3 regions of the Cellulomonas sp. URHB0016 genome follow, and region 1 is predicted to be linked to each of the others. Evidence: predicted binding sites of a transcription regulator. Region 1 holds the regulator's gene; each other region holds the start of a gene.
What was found. Region 1 encodes HrcA, which represses chaperone genes, less so after heat shock. Its sites were predicted from a motif close to TTNGCACTCGNNNNNNNCGAGTGCNAA; they were not measured.
Positions count from the first base shown of each region.

Region 1 (3,230 bases):
TCACCACCGCGCCGAGCGTGCCGGGCTCCGTGAGGAAGACCGGTGCGCTCACCCTCAGCGCCCGGCGAGCTTGTCGCGCAGCTTGGAGAACACGCCGGAGCTGGCGGTCGCCAGGCGCGACTCGGGACGCTCCTCGCCGCGCAGGACGGCGAGCCGGCGCAGCAGCTCGGTCTGCTCGTCGTCGAGCGTCGTCGGCACCTGCACGTCGACGTGCACGTGCAGGTCTCCCCGGCCGGCGGCGTGCAGGTGCCCCACGCCGAGCCCCTTGATCGTCACGACCTGAGCGGGCTGGGTGCCGGGACGCAGGTCCACCTCACGCTCGCCGTCGAGGGTGTCGAGCTTGAGCAGCGTGCCGAGCGCGGCGGCGGTCATCGGCACCTGGACGGTGGCGTGCAGGTCGTCCCCGCGTCGCACGAACGTGTCGTGCTTGCGCTCACGGACCTCGAGGTACACGTCACCCGCGGGGCCACCGGCCGGGCCGACCTCGCCCTGGGCCGTCAGCTTGATCCGGGTGCCGGTGTCGACACCCGCGGGCACGTCGACGCTGAGCGTCCGGCGCGACCGGACCCGACCCTCGCCGGAGCACTCCGGGCACGGCTCGGGGATGACGGTGCCGAACCCGTGGCAGGCGGCGCACGGCTGCGTCGTCATCACCTGCCCGAGGAACGATCGCGCCACCCGCTGAACCGACCCGCGGCCGTGGCACACCTCGCACGTCAGCGGGGCCGTGCCCGGCCGGCAGCAGGACCCGCCGCAGGTGGGGCACAGGACGGCCGTGTCGACGGGGACGTCCCGGTGCACGCCGAAGGTGACCTCGGCGAGGTCCAGGTCGAGGCGGACCAGCGCGTCCTGACCACGGCGGGCCCGCGGGATCGGCCCACGCTGGGCGCTCGCCCCGGACGCGGCGCCGAAGAACGTCTCGAAGATGTCCTGGAAGCCGAAGCCGCCGCCCATGCCGCCCCCGGGCGATGCCGGGTCGGCACCCATGTCGTAGGCGCGCCGCTTCTCGGGGTTGCCGAGCACGTCGTACGCGCGGGACACGTCCTTGAAACGGTCCTCGGAGGCCACGTCCTCGCCCGCCACGTCCGGGTGGTGCTCCCGGGCGAGCTTGCGGTACGCCTTCTTGATCTGCTCCGGCGTCGCGTCGCGCGGGACCCCGAGGATCTCGTAGTAGTCGGTCACGTGAGACTGTGCTCGCTTCCTGTGCTCAGGCGTGCGTGGACGAGGCAGCGGGGAGGCACGGCACCTACCCCGCCAGGATCCGGGTCATGTACCGGGCGACCGCTCGCACGGCCGACATGGTGCCCGGGTAGTCCATGCGCAGCGGCCCGATCGACCCGACGCGGGCCACCGAGGTCCCGGTCTCGTCGCCGTAGCCGCTGGTGATGAAGCTCGTCTCGAGCAGGCCCTCGTGCTGCGTCTCGCGGCCGATCCGCACGGCCACGGTCGCGTTGTCCTCGGCCATCTCCGAGAGCAGACGCAGCAGCACCACCTGCTCCTCGAGCGCCTCCAGGACCGGCCCGATGCTGCCCGCGAAGTCGATCGCGCCTCCCCGGGCGAGGTGCGAGGCGCCGGCCAGCACCACGCGCTCCTCGCTCTCCTGCGCGAGCGTCTCCTCGACCACGCCGACCACGGCCTGGACGAGCACGGCGTCCTGAGGACCGAACGCGTCGGCGAGCTCGGCGAGCGCCACCGGCAGCTCGGAGAGCCGGCGGCCGGCGGCGCTGACGTTCAGGCGGGCCCGCAGCTGGCTGACGACCACCTCGTCGAGGTCGGCGCCGAGCTCGAGGGTGCGCTGCTCCACGCGACCCGTGTCCGTGATGAGCACGACGAGCAGGTGGCGCGCACCGACCGGCACCAGCTCCACGTGCCGCAGCGCGGAACGGCGCAGCGAGGGGTACTGGACCACGGCGACCTGCTGTGTGAGCTGCGCGATGAGGCGCACCGCCCGGTCGACCACGTCGTCGAGGTCCTGCGCCTCCTCGAGGAACGCCCCGATCGCGCGCCGCTCGGGGACGGACATGGGCTTGACGGTCGAGAGGCGGTCCACGAACAGGCGGTACCCCTTGTCCGTCGGCACCCGGCCCGCCGACGTGTGCGGCTGCGCGATGTACCCGGACTCCTCGAGCGCGGCCATGTCGTTGCGGATGGTGGCCGGCGAGACACCGAGCGAGTGCCGCTCCACGAGGGCTCGGGAGCCGACGGGCTCGCGGGTCGCGACGTAGTCCTCGACGATCGCCCGCAGCACATCCAGCCGACGGTCCTCGCTCATCTCGCCTCCCTCATGCCTCGCACTGTCCCGCACCGTCCAGCGCTGCCTCGCGCTCTCTCGCTCAGGGCGGCCGGAGTAGCACTCCCCCGACACGAGTGCCAATCCTACGCCGGGCACGGGGCGAGCCCGGGCTCCGGCGGCCCCGGCACTCTAGAGTGCCCGCGTGACCCAGGACCGCTACGGCTCGGACGTGCTCGGGGGCTCCGGCTCCACCCACCACCGCCCCGCGCGCACCTCGCGCCCACAGCCGGCCGATCCCGGCCTGGTGGTCGAGGAGGTCACCACCGGGTGGGTCGGCGCCGTCGTGCGGGTGGAGAAGTCCGGCGGCATGCACGTCGTGGTCCTCGAGGACCGGCGGGGCCGCACGCGCACGTTCCCGCTCGGCCCGGGCTTCTGGCTCGACGGCGAACCGGTGGCGCTGGTCGCCCCCGGGCGGAGCACGGCACCCGCGCGTCCGACCAGGACCGCGTCCGGCTCGGTCGCCGTGCACGACGCGAGGGCCCGCGTGGCCCGGGGCAGCCGGATCTGGGTGGAGGGCCGCCACGACGCCGAGCTCGTGGAGAAGGTGTGGGGCGACGACCTGCGCGTCGAGGGCGTCGTCGTCGAGCTGCTCGACGGCGTGGACAACCTCCCGGACGCGATCCGCGAGTTCTCCCCAGGTGCCGGACGTCGTGTCGGCGTGCTCGTCGACCACCTCGTGGCGGGGTCCAAGGAGAGCCGGATCGCCGCGGAGGCCGTCAAGGCGGCCCCGGCGGGCAGCGTGCTCGTCCTGGGCCACCCGTACGTCGACGTGTGGCAGGCGGTCCGCCCCGAGCGGATCGGCCTGGCGGCCTGGCCGACCATCGAGCGCGGCACCGAGTGGAAGCACGGCATCCTGCGGGAGCTCGGCTGGCCCGCGAACGACCAGGCGGACGTCGCGCACGCCTGGAAGCGGATCCTCGGCACGGTCCGCAGCTAC
Region 1 is NZ_JBSRZU010000001.1:817,720-820,949, forward strand. Features, by position in the region: gene ACVW07_RS03905 (16S rRNA (uracil(1498)-N(3))-methyltransferase) at 1-52, opposite strand, end outside; gene dnaJ (molecular chaperone DnaJ) at 55-1,182, opposite strand; gene hrcA (heat-inducible transcriptional repressor HrcA) at 1,247-2,272, opposite strand; gene ACVW07_RS03920 (DUF3097 domain-containing protein) at 2,436-3,230, shown strand, end outside.

Region 2 (3,230 bases), 620 kb from region 1:
CGCGGCGGCGGGCAGGTGAACCCGTGTTCGGTGGGGCCCCAGCGGCCGGGCGCGGTCCGTCCGCCGGGCGCGGCCCGTCCGGCGGACGCGGTGGGTGTGGTGCGGTCAGTGCGCGCCCCGCTCCCGTGCGGCGCGCACCGCGGCGACGACCCCGTCGGTCCAGGGCTCGCCGTGCCCGGGCAGCACCACAGCCGCTCCGGTGGCGGCCAGGGCGTCGAGGGACGCGAGCGCCTGTGCGCTGTCGGCCGTCGCCGCGCCGGCGACGATCTGCGGGCCGGTCTGCGCGGTGTACGGGTCGAGCGTCACCAGCGCGTCGCCGCTGAGGACCGCGTCCCGGTCCGGCAGGTGCAGCGCGCAGTGGCCCGCTGTGTGACCGGGTGTCGGCACGAGCCGAGGCGAGCCGGGCAACGGCAGGACGCCGTCGGGGGGGTAGGGCACGAGGTCCTGCACGCCGGGCACCCGCCACGCCCCGGCCCGGGTCATCGAGGCGAGGATGCGCAGCGCCGCAGGGTGTCGGACGGGATACAGCGCCCGGGGGTTCTCGTGCGCGTAGCGGTAGGGGTGTGCCGCGATGAAGAAGTCGCCCTCGTGTGCCCACACCCGCACGCCCAGCTCCGCCCGCGCCCGGGCGGCGAACCCGGTGTGGTCGAAGTGCGCGTGGGTCAGGGCGACGGCACGGATGTCCTGCGGTCTGCGGCGCAGCTGGCGCAGGGCCTGGGCGAGCAGCGGCCACGTGTTCGGCAGTCCCGCGTCCACGACGAGGAGCTCGCCGTCGTCCTCCACGAGGTAGCAGCTCACGTAGGCGTGCGCGAGCCGGTAGACGCGGTCGGCGACCTCGGTCAGTGCCATCGGTCGCTCACCGGCCCTCGCGGTGCGCCGGGACAGCGAGGAGGCCGACGCGGTCGGATCGGAGCGGGGTCCACGGAGGGTCATCCGTGCATCGTGCAACCGCTCGGAGCGTCCCGCGCGTCGAGCCGGTCGCACCGGCAGGACGACGTTCACGGTCGGCGAACAACCCCACGGGAGGGCTGGCACTCGGCGTCGGAGAGTGCTAAATCAATGTCCTGTAGCCAGTTCCGGCGAGGGTCGCCGGACAGCACCCGAGGCCCGGGGACCCGGTGCCTCGACGACGAGGAGGTGAGGGGCGATGGCTACGCGTTACGACCCGTTCCAGGAGATCGACCGGCTGTTCGACCAGATGCTGAACGCCGACCGCGCATCGGCGGCCATGCCGATGGACCTGTATCGGGCAGGGGACCACTACGTGCTCCACGTGGACCTGCCGGGCGCCGACCCGGGCACCATCGACGTCAACGTCGAGGACCGCACGCTGACGATCCGTGCGCAGCGGACCGCCAACGCCGAGCGGGACGTCCAGTGGCTCGCCAAGGAGCGTCCGTCCGGGACGTTCGCGCGGCAGCTCACCGTCGGCCGCGGGCTCGCGCTCGACACCATCTCGGCGACGTATGCGGACGGTGTGCTCACGCTGAGCATCCCCGTCGCCGAGCAGGCGAAGCCGCGCCGCATCGAGGTGCAGCACGGCAGCGAGGCGTCGCAGATCACGTCGGGGCACAGCAGTGCGGACGTGCACAGCAGCGCGGACGTGCAGAGCGGCGCGGACGTCAACGCCTGAGCGTCGCGCCGTGATCGCCTGAGCCGCGGCGGCGAGCGTGGGCCAGTACGCGAGAGCGCCGGTCCGAGGTGAGGGACGACCTGTGCGGTCGAGCCGATCCTCCCCACCCACGCCGCCGCGCAGGGCGGCACGCGTGAGGACGACGGAGGGCAGCACGCGTGAGGGCCGGGCGGTGCCGAGTCGTCGGCCGGAGGGCGGCGCCGGCCGGCACCGCCCTTGCCGTGAGCCCGCACACGTGAGCCACGGACGCGTGAGCCACGGACGCGTGAGCGCTGACGCGTGAGCCCGTTCGCGCGAGCCCTGACGCGTGCCCTCCGGTGTTGTCGGACGGGGGGCCGTGCGCCCTCAGGCTGGGTCCGCACCCGTGGGGTCGGTCGGGTAGATCCGCCGGGCCGCCACGTCCTGGTTGTCTCCCTGGCTCGGCTGGTCGGCGTCCCTGGTACCCAGATCGGCGTCGGGCAGCGCCGGGACGTCGTCGGGTGCCTGCTCTGTCATGTTCTCGCTCCTTCCGCTCGCCTTCTCGGCGACGACCCACGGGCGCCGCCGCGTCACGCGGTGCGCCGAACCCCTCCCGGCCTGCCGGGCCAGCCGAGCAGGACGCACAGGTCACGCCCGTCGCGCGGGCCCGTCAAGGTGGCGCGGGCGACGGCTTCGACGCCGTCGACCTCGCAGCGGACGAGCTCACGCTCGAGGGTCCGGTTCCAGGGGTCCGGCAGCCGGCCGAGCTCGTCGCCGGTGTGGTCGAGCACCGCCACCGAGCCGTCGCCGTCTCGCTCGAGCCGGACCGTGAGCCGGCCCAGTCCGTCGCAGTCCGGCGATCTCACGCGGGTGCGCTCGTCGAACCCGACCACGCGGACCGTCACGTGCCCGCCCAGCGCGGGGACCGTGCGCTGCTCGCGACGGACGGTGGCGAGCCGGGGGGGCGTGTACTGCTCGGGGGGAGCCTGCTCGACGGGGAGCTGCTCCGCTGTGACCTGCTCGATGACCACGGCGTCTCCTTCGCCGCACCGGGAGCGAGGTCGGTGGACAGACCACCTCCGGCACGTGCCGTGTCAGGGCCGGTCCGCGTCCTGCTGCTGGAACGGGCGGGCGGCCTGTCGACGCCCATGGTGCACGCCTCGCGGACAACCCGCATCTGCGGCGCTCAGCCGCGGTCGGGCCGGCCGTCCTCGTCGCACGGCGGGTCGATCCCGAGGTCCACCGCGGCGGCCTCCTCGTCGGCCACGCGCAGCGTGCGCTGCATCGCGGTCGGCGCGAGCTTGCCGACGCCGTGCCCGTGCGGATGGTCGAAGAAGCCGAGCAGGAGCATGAGCAGGGTGATCACCACGGTGATGCTGCCCATCAGCAACCCTTGCGTCACGGCGCGCTCACGAGGGTCGGCGAAGAACAGCAGGTAGACGAAGATCAGGCCCGCGACCACGTAGAGGACGAGCCACAGGGGGAACGGGATCAACCCTTCCGCGCCGTGCACCCGCGCCGCCCTGGCCTGCTCCCGGTCGGCCGTCTGGTCCGCCCAGCGGTCGTACGCGGACTGCTCGGTACCTGTGCGGGGGTCCGTGGCCTCGAAGGTCCGGAACATCGCGACGCCCCACGGGTT
Region 2 is NZ_JBSRZU010000001.1:196,209-199,438, forward strand. Features, by position in the region: gene ACVW07_RS00910 (MBL fold metallo-hydrolase) at 106-849, opposite strand; gene ACVW07_RS00915 (Hsp20/alpha crystallin family protein) at 1,148-1,633, shown strand; gene ACVW07_RS00920 (hypothetical protein) at 1,979-2,128, opposite strand; gene ACVW07_RS00925 (hypothetical protein) at 2,182-2,622, opposite strand; gene ACVW07_RS00930 (bestrophin-like domain) at 2,778-3,230, opposite strand, start outside.
Region 2: ACVW07_RS00915 (Hsp20/alpha crystallin family protein) is a predicted target of HrcA. The motif match lies at 1,029-1,055, and genes of this name have one in related genera.

Region 3 (3,230 bases), 480 kb from region 1:
TCAGCGGACCGTGACGTGCCGCACGACCGCCAGGACCTCGTGCAGCAGCCCGGTGAAGGACCGGGTGACGTGCACCGACCGCTCGAAAGGCACGGCCTCCGAGGCCGCGGGCGGCAGCATGACGAACTGGGGCACGTCCGGCCGGTCGTGCGCGAGCCGCGTCACGACGCCCAGGTCCGGGTCGAGCCGCCGGCCCACCGTCACCACCGCAGCGGCGCGCGTCATCGTCACCAGCTCGACGGCGTGGTGCGGCCCGACCGGTCCGCCGACGATCCGGGCGTCGACACCCTCGTCGGCCAGCGCTGCCGCGAGCGCGTGCACGCCGAGGGGCCGCGGCTCGCCCGGCGGCACGAGGACGAGCACCACGGAGGCACCGCCCGCCGGTGGCCGGCCCGCATGCAGGCGGAGCGCGCCGAGGGCAGCGGCACGCAGGGTCAGCTCGGCGTCGACACCCGGGGTGTCCACGACCGTGCGCCGGGCGAGGTCGGTGAGCGCGGGCTCGACCAGCACCGTCCACCAGCCCGCGACCCCGTCCCGCCCGGTCTGGTCGACGTGGTCGATCCGGAGCAGCCGCCCGCACCGGTCGCCGTCGCCTGCCAGCGCTGCGTCCACGAGGTCGGTCGGTGTGGCCGCGATGACGGCCCGGCCGGGTGCGGCGCTCTGCCGGGGCACGTCTCCCGTCGAGCCGGCCGCCCGGACGTCGGTGGCGAGGGCGACGCGCGCAGCCTCGCCGGGCGCCACGCCCTCGAGGGTGAGACGCCGCATGACGAGCAGCCGCTCGACGTCGACGGCGCTGTAGCGCCGGTGGGCACCCGCCGAGTGCTCGGACGGTCCCAGCCCGTACCGACGGTCCCAGGTGCGCAGGGTCGCGGGGGCGACGCCCAGACGACGCGCGACCGCGGCGACGGCGAGGGCGGGCGCGGGAGCGGCCGGCTCCTCCGTCGCCGTCGAGGCCGACTCCTCGTCACGCTCGGGGACCATGACGCGATTCTGCCAGGCATCGCCCGGGCCACCCGTCGATCGGCCGCGGCGTACGAGGGAACCGATCCGTCCGAGACCTGCGGCGACGGCGAAAATCGCGTCATCACTCGAATGGGCGACACACCCTTGAACAACTTCTGGCGCGGTTGTAGGTTGGCGGCACATCGCTTCACCCGGTGGCTCCGGCTTCGGGCTGCACGGCACCACGTACGACATGAGCGACACCCACTGTGGGGTGCTCGCGATGACCGAGGAGGAACGCATGGCCGAGATCTCGCGGTTGCCCGGTCCGGTGATGGACCTCTGGGAGTGGCAGTTCGACGGCGCGTGCCGTGACGCCGACCAGGACCTGTTCTTCCACCCCGAGGGCGAACGAGGCTCTGCTCGCCGGCGCCGGGCCGAGGCGGCCAAGGCGATCTGCGCGACGTGCCCGGTCCTCAAGGAGTGCCGTGAGCAGTCGCTCGCGGTGCGTGAGCCGTACGGCGTCTGGGGCGGCCTGTCGGAGGACGAGCGCGCGGCCATCCTCGCCCAGCGCAGCGCACGCCGCGCCGTGGTCTGAGCCGTCGGCCGCTCCCAGCGGGCAGCCACGAGACGACGAGAGCCCCCTCCCGACCGGGAGGGGGCTCTCGTGCGTGGGCGCCGGCCGCGACGTCAGACGTCAGCGGCTCGGCGCCCGGTCGATCACTTGACGACGACCGCGAGGATGTCGCGGGCCGACAGGATCAGGTACTCCTCGCCGGAGTACTTCACCTCGGTGCCGCCGTACTTGGAGTAGATGACCTTGTCGCCGACCGCGACGTCGAGCGGCACTCGGTTGCCGTTGTCGTCGACACGGCCGGGGCCGACAGCCAGGACCTCGCCCTCCTGGGGCTTCTCCTTGGCACTGTCGGGGATGACCAGACCCGAGGCCGTGGTCGTCTCGGCGTCGATCGACTTGACGACGATCCGGTCCTCGAGGGGCTTGATGGAGACCGACACAGCGGACCTCCCCTTCGCATGTGAGTCGTTCACTGATGTCCGTATGGCGTGCCGTCCACGTCGTCGCGGGTGCCGTGGGCGGTTCGCCGTTGGCATTCTCACCGGGAGAGTGCCAGTTGCCCACTCTAGGAATGCGTTAGCACTCGGTCAAGGCGAGTGCCAGCGCCCGGGTGACGGACATCGTCGGCGGCCCTCCAGGTGCGAGGATCACCGCATGGACGCCGCCGGTCTCGCCTCGCTGCTCAGCCCGGACGGGTGGGCCCTGCTCTCGGCCCTGCCGCCGTACGACGAGGCCCGCGCGATGACGCTGTCCAGCCGCCTGCGGGAGGAAGGGCTCGACCCCGCCCTGGTGGCCGCCGCGCTGACGCAGTCCCGCCTGCGGGCGAAGGCCCGGACCAAGCTCGGGGAGTTCGCCGACGGCATGCTCTTCACGCCGGCCGGGCTCGAGCAGGCGACGCGGCTGACGGTGGCCGCCCACCACGCCCGCCGCTACCGCGACGCCGGCTGCTCGCACGTGGCGGACCTCACGTGCGGGATCGGCGCCGACGCGATGGCCTTCGCGGCGGTCGGGCTCCGCGTGCTCGCCACGGACGTCGACGAGGCGACCGCAGCCGTCGCGACCGTGAACCTGCGCCACTTCCCCGAGGCCGTGGTCCGGCACGGCGACGGTCTGGCGCTCGACCTCGCCGGCGAGGGGGTCGACGCCGTGTACGCCGACCCCGCACGGCGCACCTCGTCGGGGAGCCGTCTGTTCGACCCGGCCGCGTACGCCCCGCCGCTCGACGCGGTGCTGGCTCTCCGGTCGACCGTGCCCGAGCTCGGGCTCAAGCTCGGGCCGGGGGTGCCGCACTCGGCGCTGCCCGACGACGCCCGCGCGCAGTGGGTGTCGGTCGACGGGGACGTCGTCGAGCTCGGCCTGTGGTTCGGGTCGCTCGCGCCCGAGGGTCCGGGCCGCTCGGCGCTCGTGCTCGTCGGGGACCAGTCGCACCCGGTGCACGGCACCCGCGCGCAGGCCGCCGTCGGGCCGGTCTCCGCGTACCTGTACGAGCCCGACGGCGCGGTGATCCGGGCCGGGCTCGTCGCCGAGGCGGCCGAGCGGGTGCGCGGGACCCTCGTCGACCCCACCATCGCCTATGTGACGTCCGACGAGCTGGTCCGCGACCCGGTGCTCCGCGGGTACCGCGTGCTCGACGTCATGCCCTTCGGGCTCAAGCGGCTGCGCACCTACCTCCGGGAGCGCGGCGTCGGCCGGCTCACCATCAAGAAGCGCG
Region 3 is NZ_JBSRZU010000001.1:1,301,101-1,304,330, forward strand. Features, by position in the region: gene ACVW07_RS06070 (MerR family transcriptional regulator) at 1-981, opposite strand; gene ACVW07_RS06075 (WhiB family transcriptional regulator) at 1,244-1,540, shown strand; gene groES (co-chaperone GroES) at 1,663-1,959, opposite strand; gene ACVW07_RS06085 (THUMP-like domain-containing protein) at 2,174-3,230, shown strand, end outside.
Region 3: groES (co-chaperone GroES) is a predicted target of HrcA. The motif match lies at 2,096-2,122, and genes of this name have one in related genera.